2 regions of the Rhizobium sp. P1_C7 genome follow, and region 2 is predicted to be linked to the other one. Evidence: riboswitches for the same ligand, from Rfam matches in the RefSeq annotation. Region 2 holds a riboswitch; the other holds the start of a gene.
The links. A riboswitch is a leader RNA that binds a small molecule or an ion and turns the genes downstream of it on or off. The one in region 2 is predicted to bind thiamine pyrophosphate.

Region 1 (6,528 bases), on a different contig from region 2:
CACGTCAGCTCGTCAAGCTTCGGACGGGCATCGCCGTTGAAGCTGAAATCGGCAAGCGCGTTATGAATGACGGTCGTCGGCGCACCAAAGGCCTCGGTCACCTCCGCGACCATGTGCCTGACGGCCTGCCCATCGCGCACATCCGCCTTGAACGCCCTGGCGCGGTTGCCGAGGCTGGCCGCGAGCGCCTCGGCCTCCCTTCTGCTTCCTCGATAGTTGATCGCGACCTTTGCCCCTTCGCGGGCAAATGCAGTGGCGATGGCCGCTCCGAGGCCCCGGGCGGCGCCGGTGACGATGACCGTCTGCTGGCTGATTGTCGGTGTCATTGCCCGTATCCTTCTTTTGCCTTCCAAACCTCGTGGAAATGGTGGACGGGGCCGTGGCCTTTACCGACGTCGAGCCTATCGGCATGCGCGACGGCAGAGACGAGATAGGATTTCGCGTCCATCACTGCTTGAAACAGCGTTGCTCCTCTGGCCAGTTCGGCAGCCAGCGCGGCCGACAGCGTACAGCCTGTCCCATGGGTGTTTGCAGTCGCAATCCGGGCAGCCTCGAACCAGCTCAGCCCACCGGACGTTGCGAGCACATCTGGGCTCTCATCGCCGACGAGATGGCCGCCCTTGACGAGGAGCGCCGCCGGTCCGAGCGCGCGCAGCCGCTGCGCCTGATCCGCCATCTGCTGGCGGTTTTCCGCTGCTGCTTCATGAAGAAGTGCACCTGCTTCCGGCAGATTCGGCGTCAATAGCGTTGCCAGCGGCAAAAGCCGGTGCGTCAGGGCGTCGACGGCCGCCGGATCCAGAAGGTTGGCGCCGCCCTTGGCGACCATAACAGGATCAAGCACGATCGGAATTCCCCTGTGTGGGTGGAGCGCGTCTGCCACCGCAGCGGCAATCTCGGCATTGGCAATCATGCCGATCTTGACGGCATCGACACGCACATCGGCAAAGACTGCTCTGATCTGATCAGCCACGAAGGCGTCGGGGACAAGATGAACGCCGGAAACACCCTGCGTGTTCTGCGCCGTCAGCGCCGTCAGCACTGCCATGCCGTAGACCCCCCGGGCGGCGAATGTCTTGAGGTCGGCCTGGATGCCGGCACCGCCAGATGGGTCGGATCCTGCGATGGAGAGGACATTGCGGATCATCTTGCTCCCTCTCTGATGAGGTCGATGAAGCCGCGGGCTGCAGCTTCCGGATCGGGGGTGCCGCAGATCGCCGAGACGACAGCCAGCCCGTCGGCTCCGGCTGCGAAGACGTCACGGACATGCCCGGCCTTGAGCCCGCCAATGGCAACGGCCGGCACGGGGCAGACCTCGACGAGGCGCGCCAGACCGGCAATGCCGATCGGCTGCTTGTGGTCGGGTTTGGTCGGCGTCGCGAAAACCGGGCCAATGCCGGCGTAGTTGACGAGCTCCGGGTCGACTGAAGCCGCGAGCGCCTCCGTCTCGACGGAGAGGCCGAGGATCATCTCGGTGCCGATCCGTTGGCGTGCCGCGTATGCGCCCGTGTCGTCCTGGCCGATGTGAAGCCCGTCAGCACCAATGGCGATTGCCGCTTCCACGTCATCGTTGATGACGACAAGCGCGCCGGTGCCTGCAAGTGCTGCCTTCAGAGCCCGGCCCGTCTCTATTGTCCGCGCCGTGTCCGCATGCTTGTCGCGCAGTTGGACGACGGTCGCTCCGCCGGCAACGGCCGCGCGGGCGGTCTCGACCATGCCGCGGTCGGCGCACAGATCAGGGTCGAGCACGAGGTAAAGCGAGAGATCGAGGCGCGTCATGCCGTGCGGATCCTTGCATGGCGATCCAGGAAAGCGCCGTCGACCGTGGCGAGGCTGTCGAGGAACCGCCACGAAAACGAGCCGGGCCCATCCGCCTTTCGAGCCGCCTCCTCGCCGGCAACGGCAAAGGTCGCGAGCGCTGCGACGGTTGCGTCGAAAGGAGCACGCGGACATGTCGCGGCAAAGGCGCCAACCAGGCAGGTGAGAGAGCATCCGAGTGCCGTTATCTGCGGCATCAGCGGCGAGCCACCGTCGATGCGAACAGCTCTTTGGCCATCGGTGATGAAGTCGGTCGCCCCGGTGACGGCAACAACCGTCCCATGGGTGCTGGCAAGGTGCCGGGCCGAGGTTTCGGCGTGCTCGACGGCATCGCGACTGTCAACGCCGTGGCCACGGCTCGCTTCACCTGACAAGGCAATGATCTCGGACGCGTTTGCGCGGATGATGGTGGGACGCAATTCAAGCAGCGCGCCGACTGCCTCCCGCCGGAAGCCGGTCGCGTAGTGGGCAACCGGATCGAGAACCCAGGGCTTGCCACTCTCGTTCGCCGCTTCTGCAGCCGCGCGCATCCCCTTCATCCACGCCGAGGAAATGGTGCCGATGTTGATGGTCAGCGCGCCGGCAATGCGGGCAAATTCGCCGGCCTCTTCCTCGGCATGCACCATGGCAGGCGAGGCGCCGACAGCCAGCAGCACATTGGCAGCGATGTTCATGGCGACGAAATTGGTGATGCATTGCACGAGCGGCGTCTGCGCTCGCATCGCGTTCAGAGCTTCACCCGGCGAGGTCTGGTCTTGCATGTTGCCCCTTTCACGCGGAGCAAGACGCAGAGACGAAACGCACGATCGCGGAAGGTCCCGAGCGACTCCCTCCGCCAGCATTATCTGGTTCAGGTTCCAAGGGTGCTTCTCAGTCCGCCTTCCGGCGAACGCCCCTGTCTCTCAATGGACCATCTTGTTGCAGGAAACACGCCGCCTGTCACTTCAAAAGTCTGTCACGACAGGAGATACCGGCCGTGACACCTTGGTCGGGCCTCGCAGCAGCCCGGCTATTCGGCTGCCTGGTAGACGTCTGCCCGGCGAGCCGATGTTCGCGGCCCCAAGGCAGCGGCAAGCGTCACCGCGACAGACAGGGTCGCAACGAAGGAGATGCCAGCAAAATACGGATCCCAGCCGAAGCCCGGTGCGGCTGCAAATACCGCCGATGCCGCGGCGAGCACGATGCCGCCGCCGATCTGGAACGAGGCGAATAGCAGCCCTGACGCCAGACCGGACTTGTCCTCCTCGACGTCCGACAGCGCTGCGACCTGTACCGAAGGATAGGTCATGGCATAGCCGACGCCGAGCGGAATCTGCGAGAGCGCCACCAGAAGCACAGGATGGATGTGACCGACCGTCGAGATCCAGAGGATATAGCTCGCCGCCTGCAACGCGACGCCTAATGTCATGAGGGCGGTTGTGCCACGGCTCTGCCCGATTGCCGCAAAGCGCGGCGCCAGTATCATCACGCAGACGCCACCGAAGGCGAAGCAGAAGCCGGTCGCAAAGGCCGACCAGCCGAAGACGTTCTGATAGTAAAGCGTCGCGATGAACTGGAAGCCGACATAGACGCCCTGGAAGAGCGCGGCGACGGCGTTGGCATGGCTGAGTTTGGCTCGACAGAAGATGGCAAGCGGCACCATCGGATCGGCATGACGCGCCTCGACGACCAGGAAGAGGCCGATCAGGACAACGGCGGCGAAAAGCGAGCTCCATGTCGGTAGCGCGTCCCAGCCCGCGGCTGCGGCGTTGGTGATACCGAAGACGAAGAGCAGGAGGCCGGGGGTGATCGTCAGGGCGCCAGCCCAATCGAACGTCGGGCGCGGGCCTTCCTTTCGCTGATCTGCAGGGAGAACGAAGGGGGCGACCGCAAGCGCAATGATGGCGACAGGCGCGCCCATAACGAGCGTTGCCCGCCAGCTGACGATGGTCGCCGCGCCGCCCAGGACCATACCGAGCACAAATCCGGTGGCCCCTGTGGAGGCAAACACCCCGAGCGCCTTTGCGCGCGCATTGCCCTCGCCGAATACGGAGAGCAGCAACGCAAGGGCGGCTGGCGCCGTGAAGGCGGCGGCAATCCCCTTCACCAGGCGTGCGGCAATCAGCGTCGGCCCACTGTCGACGAAACCGCCGGCGATACTGGCCGCAGCGAAAATACCGAGAGACCAGAGGAAGGTGCGACGATGCCCGAAGACATCGGCAACACGGCCCCCCAAGAGCAGGAAGCCTCCGTATCCAAGGACGTAGGCGCTCACCGCCCACTGCAGGGATGTGGCCTTCATGCCGAGTTCCGCCTGGATGGCGGGAAGCGCCACGCCGATGGTCGATACGTCCATGGCATCAAGGAAATTGGCAGCACAGAGCAGCAGCAGAGCCAGGCCGGCTCCGCCTTTCGGTTTGGAAATAGTCATCGGTGATCGTACCTTTCGTGCTGACGCCGCGCGAGGATCTGGCGACAGAGAAACGAGAAAATGTACACCTTCCGAACCTATTGCAAATTGATAGTACCTATGTCAGGTATTACTAGCGATGATGAATGATGTGATCCTGCGCAAGATAGACCTGAACCTGCTGCTGGCATTTTCCGTGCTGATGCAGGAACGGAACGTCAGCCGTGCCGCCGAGCGTCTTTTGCTCGGCCAGCCGGGTCTGTCGGCTGCGTTGAAGCGGTTGCGCGAGACGCTGGACGACGAGTTGTTCGTCAGGGTGGGACGAGGGCTGCAGCCGACACCAAGGGCTCTTGCGATCGCACCGGCGATAGAAGACGCACTGTCAGGCATCGAGCGGGCCATTCGTCCGCCGACGGCATTCGATCCCGCAAGCTGGCAGGGCGAATTCCGGATCGGCATGTGCGACAATCTGGAGTCGGCGTTTTTCGGCCCGTTGGTGGCGCGCCTGCGCGAACTCTCGCCCGGATCCAGACTGGTCGGCGTGGCGTCCGACAAACGCGACGCTGCGCGTATGCTCGATGAAGGCGCCTATGACTTTAGCGTGTCGGTGCATGAGGAACCCGCGTCCTGGCACATTCGTGCGCCACTCTTCAACCAGTCTTCGATCTGCGTCTTCGATCCCGAGCAGGTGAGGTTGAAGGCTCCCTTGAAGCTCGAGGACTTCGTCAAGACGCCGCACGTGACCGTGTCTTTCGAAGGCAACAGCGCCAACAACCTCGATGTCGCACTTGGCCGCGTCGGTCTGCGCCGTCAGGTGGTTGCGACCGTACCGCGCTTTTCGGCCCTGCCGACGGCGCTAAGGGCAATGCCGGCCATCGCGACGATTCCGGAATCGATTGCCCGATGCATGGCGCAACTCCATGGACTTTCGATCTCGGTGCCGCCGCTCGACCTGCCCGCAGACCCGGTCACCATGCTCTATCGGCGCGTCGACCGTGCTGACGGCCGATCGGTATGGTTCCGCAGATTGTTTGTCGACATCGTTGTGGCGGCGCTGAAGGCTTCCGGTTGCACGTCAAGCGTTTCCCGAGCCGCTTAGTGTCCCGACTGTTCCGTCGGCCCTAAACGCCGGCTTCCTTGATCGCTTCCATGGCCACAAAGGTCGACGTGTTTGCAACAAACGGCAGGCTGGAGATCTTCTCGCCGAGAACCTGACGATAATTTGCAATGTCCGACGTCCGGATCTTGAGCAGATAATCGAAGGCGCCGGCAATCATGTGGCATTCCTCGACCTCCTGCAGCTTCCTGACCGCGATGTTGAAGGCGTTCAGGGCATTCTCACGCGTATCGGAAAGCTTGACCTCGGTGAAGGCAACATGGTTCCTGCCGAGCTTGTTGACGTCGATGATGGCGCGAAAGCCCAGGATGTAGCCATCTTCAATCAGTCGCTTGAGCCTGACCTGGCAAGGGGTATTGGAGAGTCCGACGCGCTTTGCAAGGTCCGTCACCGACATCCGGCCATCAGCCATCAGCGCTTCGATTATCCTATGGTCGAATTGGTCGATTTCTCTGCCGTGGCTTGAAGTAATCACGATAATTCCCTCGGGAATGATAAATCAATGGCGAAATACAGATTTGTGAGCCACAAATCAAGTGAAATTGACCTTTTGAAATCTGCTAGTTTGTCCGCCTGTCCCGATAGGAGCTGATATGACGATCATCAATGGCGCGGTAGCGGCTGAGGCCACCATAAAGCAGGCAGATGGCGCTGCAAATCCCTTTGACGGGTTTGCACCGGCCATCCGCCCTCAGAGCAATCTGAGGCAGGCGATCACGGCAGCCTATCGCACGCCTGAAACCGTGTGCGTTCCCCGCCTCGTCGATGCCGCAGTTCTTCCCGATCAGATCCGGCAAGCCGCCGCAAAAACTGCCCGCAAGCTGATCGAAGCGCTACGCGCCAAGCACAAGGGCACAGGAGTGGAAGGTCTTGTGCACGAATACTCGCTTTCCAGCCAGGAGGGCGTGGCGCTGATGTGCCTTGCCGAGGCTCTGCTGCGCATTCCCGACGCCGCAACGCGTGACGCACTGATCCGCGACAAGGTCTCCGAGGGCGACTGGAAAGCCCATCTCGGCGGTGGTCGCTCGCTCTTCGTCAATGCCGCAACCTGGGGCCTCGTGGTTACCGGCAAGCTGACATCGACGGTCAACGATCGCAGCCTGTCTGCGGCTCTCACGCGGCTGATCGCGCGCTGCGGCGAGCCGGTCATTCGCCGGGGCGTCGACATGGCGATGCGCATGATGGGCGAGCAGTTCGTCACCGGCGA
Region 2 (6,528 bases):
CGCCGCTATCGACGAGGCGGGCGCCAAGCAGCGCTCCATCAGGTCTTCGTACGGCTTTGCCCGATGTCAGCCCGTCATCGCCCGCCGCCGGAAAAAGAGCAAGCACGCCGAGAACGATGGCGGTGAGCGCGATCTGCAGCAACGAAAGCGCGACGGCACGACCAGGATCGAAATCGAAACGCAGCGACTGGTAAATCGCGACCTCGATGGTCGTCGCGGCAGGTCCCCCGCCAAGGGTCAGCACCAGTGTGAAGCTCGTGGCGCAGAGCATGAAAATCAGGCCCGAAACGCCCGGGATGATGGAACGCAGTACGGGCCATTCGATGAAGCGGAAAACGGAGCCATGCCGCATGCCGAGACCGCTCGCCACGAGCCAGTATTCGCCCGGTACCCGCTCGAGAGCTGCCAGCATCAGCCGGCAAGCCAGGGGCAGATTGAAGAAGACATGCGCGAGCAGGATGCCGGTAAGTCCGTAGACGTTGATCGGCTCGGCAATGCCGGCGCTTGTCAGAACTGAATTCAGGATGCCCTGCCTACCCCATATGCCGATCAGGCCCAATGCGCCGATCAGCACCGGCAGCCCCATCGGCACGGCCATAAGGCGGATGATCCAGGTGCGGCCGGGAAAACGCGGCTGGCGCGCCAGCGCCTGCGCAATCGGAATGGCAAGGACGATGGACAGAACGGTCGATAGCAGTGCCTGCAGCAACGTAAAGCGCACGACTCTCAGTATGTAGGGGTCGAAAAGCGCCGCGGACATCGAAACCGCACCACTCGACACGAGCAGCGCAACCGTCGCCAGGCAGACGAAAAAGACGATAGCGGCGAGGCTGACCGCCCCGCCGGTTATTGCGGATCGCTTTTCGGCTGCGGTCAGCAGCATCAGTTCATGCTCATCGCAGCCAGCCACTCGCCGATCCAGGCCTTGCGGTTCTTGGCGACCTCGTCCGAGCTCATGAGAAAGGTCCTCGACGGATTGACGAGCCTACCGAAGGCGTCGGGCAGCGGCTGGGATGTTGCCGAGACGGGCATCATCCAATTGTTGGTCGGGATGGTATCCTGGAAGTCCGGCGTTACCATGAACTTCAGGAAGTCGCGCGCAAGTTCCTTGTCAGGTGCATTCTTCAGCAGGCCTGCGACTTCGATCTGGATGTAGTGTCCCTCGGAGAACGCGGCTGCCTGATAGCGATCGGTACTCTCCGCAACCATATGATAGGCCGGCGATGTCGTATAGGAGAACACCATCGGCGCTTCGCCCTTGGTGAACAGCCCATAGGCTTCCGACCAGCCGGGTGTCACCGTCAGGACTCGGCCCTTGAGCTTGGCCCAGGCTTCCGGCGCCTTGTCGCCATAGACGGATTTCACCCACAGCAGCAGGCCAAGACCCGGCGTCGAGGTGCGCGGGTCTTCAATGACGATCTTTTGCGTCGAATCGCCTTCGACCAGATCCTTCATGCTCTGCGGCGGGTTCTTGATCGTCTGCGTGTCGTAGATCACTGCGAAATGGCCATAGTCGTAAGGAACGAAGACATCGTCCCTGTAGTCACCCGGAACCTTCAAGGCGGCGGTATCGACGCCACTGGCATCGAACAGGCCAGTCGCCTTGGCTTCGGTGATGAGATTGGTGTCGAGGCCGAGTACGACGTCGGCCTTGGTGCCGGCCCCCTCGAGTTTGAGGCGCGAAAGCAGGGCCACGCCGTCAGCCACACTGACGAAATTGACGGTGCAGTTGCAGGTCTTCTCAAACGCTGCCTTCACCTTGGGGCCGGGCCCCCATTCCGACGTGAAGCTCTCGTAGGTATACACGGTCAGCGTCTTGTCGGCAGCTTTTGCCGGCGTCATCGGCAGTGCGACAAGCGTTATCATGGCGGCGGCGATGAACGAGTGGTTTTTGAATATGGGCATGGCACCTCTCCTCTAGGTTTTCTTGAAGGGGAAAAGGGCGGTGCCTGATGTCACGCGTCTAATCCCTCCGCCGGTGTTAACCGGATCAGGTTCCGCGGGTTAGCTTCTGCAAAGCCTCTCAGCCCCATGTCCGATGGACACAAGGCACCCCGTTAGAGCGGGAAAAGGTGTATCGTCGCGATCGGCGTCTGGCAAGAGGCGGCGTCCCCCGCCTCCTGCTGTTTATTCAGCCGCTTCGGCGGCCGCTGCAAGCTTCTTGATTTCCCCTGTTCGCGGCAACTGCACCGACTTCAACATCAGAGCTGCCAGAAGACCGAGGAGCGCGATCGCGCAGGAGGTCATGAACAGTGGCGTGAATGCGCTGGAATAGGCATCCGCCACGGCATGCCGGGTGGCATCCGGCAAAGCCGCCATCATCTTAGGCGTCAGCTGTTCGATGTCGGTCACACCGGGAATGGAGAGGCCCGTTCTGCCAAGCTGCGAACCAACGATCGCGCCATACATGGAAATCGCAATCGATGCCCCGCCCATGCGCGACAGTGTGACCGATCCGGTCGCTGCACCGACGTCGCGGGCGGGTGCGGCATTCTGCACGCCGATGATCGGGACCTGCTGCGCCAGGCCGACACCGATGCCGTGAAACGCCATCACGGCCCCAATCAGAAAGATCGGCGTTCCCGCGTGAACCAGAGAAAGCAGCACAAACGCGGCCGCGCTACAGGTCAGGCTTGCGACTGCTAAGGGCTTGTATCGTCCGGTGGCCGAGATGATGCGCCCGGCCGACAGGGAGCCGCACACGATGCCGCCGGTCAGAAGAACGAAGAGGCCGCCGGCTGCCGACGGTGAAAGGCCGGTCGTCGTCTGCAGGAAAAGCGCGAAATAGTTCACCATGCCGATGCCGATCGCGCCGCTCATGATCGACATGACGAGCAACAGGCCGAATGTGGAGTTGCGGAACAGCGACAGCGGAATGATCGGTTCGGCCGCGCGGCGCTCGACGAGGACCCATGCGACGGCACAGACGACACCGAAGGCAACGATCCACAGGTTTTGCGGGGAGATGAGCGAGCCGAAGAGCTGGCTGCCATCGGCCGCAAGCACCACGCATGTCGTGGTCAGGGCAAGCAGGAGCGCGCCCGCATAATCGATCTTCGGACGCCGGTTCGGCTTGCGGTAGGGAAGCATGAAGGCAAGTCCGGCCAGCACGACAAAGCCGATCGGCACATTGACTAGGAAGATCGAGCGCCAGCCGAAAAGGTCGCTCATCGTACCGCCGAGAACGGGGCCAATGGCGCCTGAGGCCATCAGCACGAGGCTCGAATAGCTCTGGTAGCGCGCACGTTCGCGCGGCTCGAACAGGTCGGCGTTGACCGCGAAAATGGACACCATGATGCCGCCGCCGCCAAGTCCTTGCAGGACGCGAGCGGCAATCAGAGTATTCATGGAGACGGCCAGACCACAGACGGCAGACCCGACAGTAAAGATCATGATCGCCGCCATCATCACATACTTGCGGCCGAAGAGGTCCCCGAGCTTGCCATAGAGCGGCATCACCGCGCTCACCGCCAGAAGATAGGCCGAACCGATCCAGCTGAATCGCTCAAGATGACCGAACTCGCCGACAATTGTCGGCAGAGCCGTCGCGACGATCTGGTTGTCAAGCGTTGCCATGAACATAGCGGTCATCAAAAAAAGAAAGAGAACGAGCCGGCGGCGGTGATCTGTCACGAGCGGCGCCGGGGCAGTTTGCATATCCATGGGGCTTCTTATCCGAGTTGGGTCACGCCGGATTTATGTGCTATTGGCATATAATTGTCAATGTCACATTCATGACATTTGCATGTTCTCATTGCCGACGCCTTCTGCTATGATTTTCTTCATGAACGAGACCGCGACCGAATCTGCCGATATCGACCCCGCCGAGACAAGCGAAGGCGTAACGTACATCGGCCAAAGCATGACCCGCATGCGGCTCATGACGGGCCGGCGGCTGATCGGCCGGCTTGCCATACAGAGCATCGCGCCCGGCCTCGAACTTTCGCATCTCGACGTCTTGGACGCAGTCCGGCGCGCGCAGGACGCCGGCGAGGTCACGATCGGCACCATTGCCGAGATGATGCGCATCGACCCATCGCGCGCGAGCCGTGTCGTCGCCGACATGGTCAGCCGCAATGTGCTTCGTCGAAAGGCGTCCCAGGCCGATGCTCGCCGGATCGTCGTGGTCATGACGCCGCTAGGACAGAGACTGCTGTCGGAACTGAAGGCCCAGAAGCTTGCTATCGTCTCCGAAATCGTCGAGGACTGGCCAAAAGAGGATATCGACACCTTTGCGAAGCTTTTCGACAGATACATATCCGGCTTCGAGGCTGTGTTTCAGGCTCGCATGAAGGATGTGGCCGACGAAGGCTGATCTGCGCCCTTTCCCTTCCCCCCTGCTTTGCGCTATGGGCAATGCCCATGAGCCAATCCACCTTCACCATTCTTCTCGGCGGCGAGTTGCGACTGACCGATCGGCTGCGCCAGGCGGTCGCGGGCACGCGCTTCATTGCTGCCGATGGGGGAATGCGCCATGCCGCCGCTCTGGGCGCCATGCCCGAGCTCTGGGTCGGCGACTTCGATTCCACGCCTGCGGATCTTGAGAGCGCCTTTGCACATGTGCCGAAGCAACCCTACCCGGCGGCAAAGGCCTCGACCGATGGTGAGATCGCCGTATCCGAGGCCATAAAGCGCGGTGCAACTCGGCTGATTCTTGCCGGCGCACTTGCCGGCGAGCGCTCCGATCATGCGCTCCAGCATCTGATCTATGCGGTCAGCCTCGCCGAACAGGGCCTGGACGTGCTGCTGACCTCGGGCAGCGAAGAGGCCGTGCCGCTCGTCGCAGGCACGATCAGCCTTGATCTCCCGCAGGGAAGTCTCTTCTCGGTTCCCGGCTTCAGCGAGCTGCGTGGGCTGTTCATCGAGAATGCGCGCTATCCGCTGGCCGATTTCAATTTGCCGTTCGGTTCGTCACGCACCATTTCCAATGTCGCAGAGGGCGCAGTACGCTTCTCTCTTCAAAGCGGCCGCGCCATCGTGCTCGCCCGCCCCTATGATCTTTCCGGAGTCTGATTTTTGGCGCCCCCCATTCTTAAACTCGATGATATTTTCCTGAGCTTCGGAGGCGCACCGCTTCTGGCGGGTGCTGCGCTGCAAGTGGAGCCCGGAGACAAGATCTGCCTTGTTGGCCGCAATGGCTCCGGAAAGTCGACGCTGCTCAAGATCGCGGCCGGCATGGTCGAAGCACAGTCCGGCGAGGTCTTTCGCCATCCCTCATCGACTGTCCGCTATCTCGAACAGGCTCCCGATTTCGAAACCCACAAGACGGTGCAAGCGTACGCCGAGGCGGGGCTGGGGCCGGGCGACGATCCCTATCGCGTCACCTATCTGCTCTCGCATCTCGGCCTGACGGGTGAAGAAGATCCCCAAAACCTCTCCGGCGGGGAGGCCCGCCGCGCGGCACTCGCGCGCGTCCTTGCGCCAGAGCCCGATATTCTCCTTCTCGACGAGCCTACCAACCACCTCGACCTGCCGACGATCGAATGGCTGGAAGGCGAGCTGCAGAAAACCCGAAGTGCGCTCGTCCTCATCTCGCATGACCGTCGCTTCCTCGAAAAAGTCTCGACCGCGACCGTGTGGCTCGATCGCGGCACCTCGCGCCGGCTCGACAGGGGCTTTGCCCATTTCGAAGCGTGGCGCGACCAGGTGCTGGAAGCCGAGGAGCTGGAGCAGCACAAGCTCGGCAAGGCGATCGAACGCGAGGAGCACTGGCTCCGCTACGGCGTCACGGCACGGCGCAAGCGCAATATGCGCCGCCTTGGCGAACTGCAGACGATGCGGTCGAACCATCGTGGACACAAGGGTCCGCAGGGCACGGTGCAGGCAACCGTTTCCGATGCGCAGGAATCCGGCAAGCTCGTCATCGAAGCGGACAAGATCACCAAGACATTCGGCGACCGGCCGATCGTCACGCCGTTCTCGATCCGCGTCCATCGCGGCGATTGCATCGGCCTCGTTGGACCGAATGGCGTGGGAAAGACGACGTTGCTGAAAATGCTGACCGGGCAGCTCTCGCCCGATAGCGGCACAGTCAAACTCGGCACCAACCTGGAAATCGCGACGCTTGATCAGAAGCGCGATGAGCTCAACCCCGACGAAACACTCGCCCACTACCTGACGGACGGCCGCGGCGACAACCTGCTCGTCAACGGCGAGCAGCGCCATGTCACGGGCTACATGAAGGAATTCCTGTTTCAGCCCGAGCAGGCGCGCACGCCGATCAAGAACCTGTCGGGCGGAGAGCGTGCACGCCTGATGCTGGCGCGTATCATGTCGCGCCCGGCAAACCTGTTGATCCTCGACGAGCCGACGAACGATCTCGACATCGAGACCCTGGATCTGCTGCAGGAGATTGTCGCCGGCTTTCCCGGCACCGTCATTCTCGTCAGCCACGACCGCGATTTCCTCGATCGTACGGTGACATCGACAATCGCACCCGCCGCACCCGATGCGCCGGACGGACGTTGGATCGAATACGCCGGCGGTTATTCCGATATGCTGGTACAGCGCAAGGGCGCTGCCGACGAA

Region 1: it holds a riboswitch for thiamine pyrophosphate, as region 2 does, so the genes downstream of both, thiM (hydroxyethylthiazole kinase) here and thiB (thiamine ABC transporter substrate binding subunit) in region 2, are expected to answer to the same signal.

Annotation. Positions count from the first base shown of each region.
Region 1 is NZ_JBFUAL010000013.1:21,663-28,190, reverse strand. Features, by position in the region: gene AC1D2R_RS20320 (3-oxoacyl-ACP reductase) at 1-326, opposite strand, end outside; gene thiD (bifunctional hydroxymethylpyrimidine kinase/phosphomethylpyrimidine kinase) at 323-1,144, opposite strand; gene thiE (thiamine phosphate synthase) at 1,141-1,776, opposite strand; gene thiM (hydroxyethylthiazole kinase) at 1,773-2,576, opposite strand; TPP riboswitch at 2,626-2,722, opposite strand; gene AC1D2R_RS20300 (MFS transporter) at 2,825-4,225, opposite strand; gene AC1D2R_RS20295 (LysR family transcriptional regulator) at 4,344-5,303, shown strand; gene AC1D2R_RS20290 (Lrp/AsnC family transcriptional regulator) at 5,326-5,796, opposite strand; gene putA (trifunctional transcriptional regulator/proline dehydrogenase/L-glutamate gamma-semialdehyde dehydrogenase) at 5,915-6,528, shown strand, end outside.
Region 2 is NZ_JBFUAL010000006.1:178,230-184,757, forward strand. Features, by position in the region: gene thiP (thiamine/thiamine pyrophosphate ABC transporter permease ThiP) at 1-883, opposite strand, end outside; gene thiB (thiamine ABC transporter substrate binding subunit) at 883-1,866, opposite strand; TPP riboswitch at 1,951-2,067, opposite strand; gene AC1D2R_RS11540 (MDR family MFS transporter) at 2,128-3,663, opposite strand; gene AC1D2R_RS11545 (MarR family winged helix-turn-helix transcriptional regulator) at 3,785-4,315, shown strand; gene AC1D2R_RS11550 (thiamine diphosphokinase) at 4,357-5,013, shown strand; gene AC1D2R_RS11555 (ABC-F family ATP-binding cassette domain-containing protein) at 5,017-6,528, shown strand, end outside.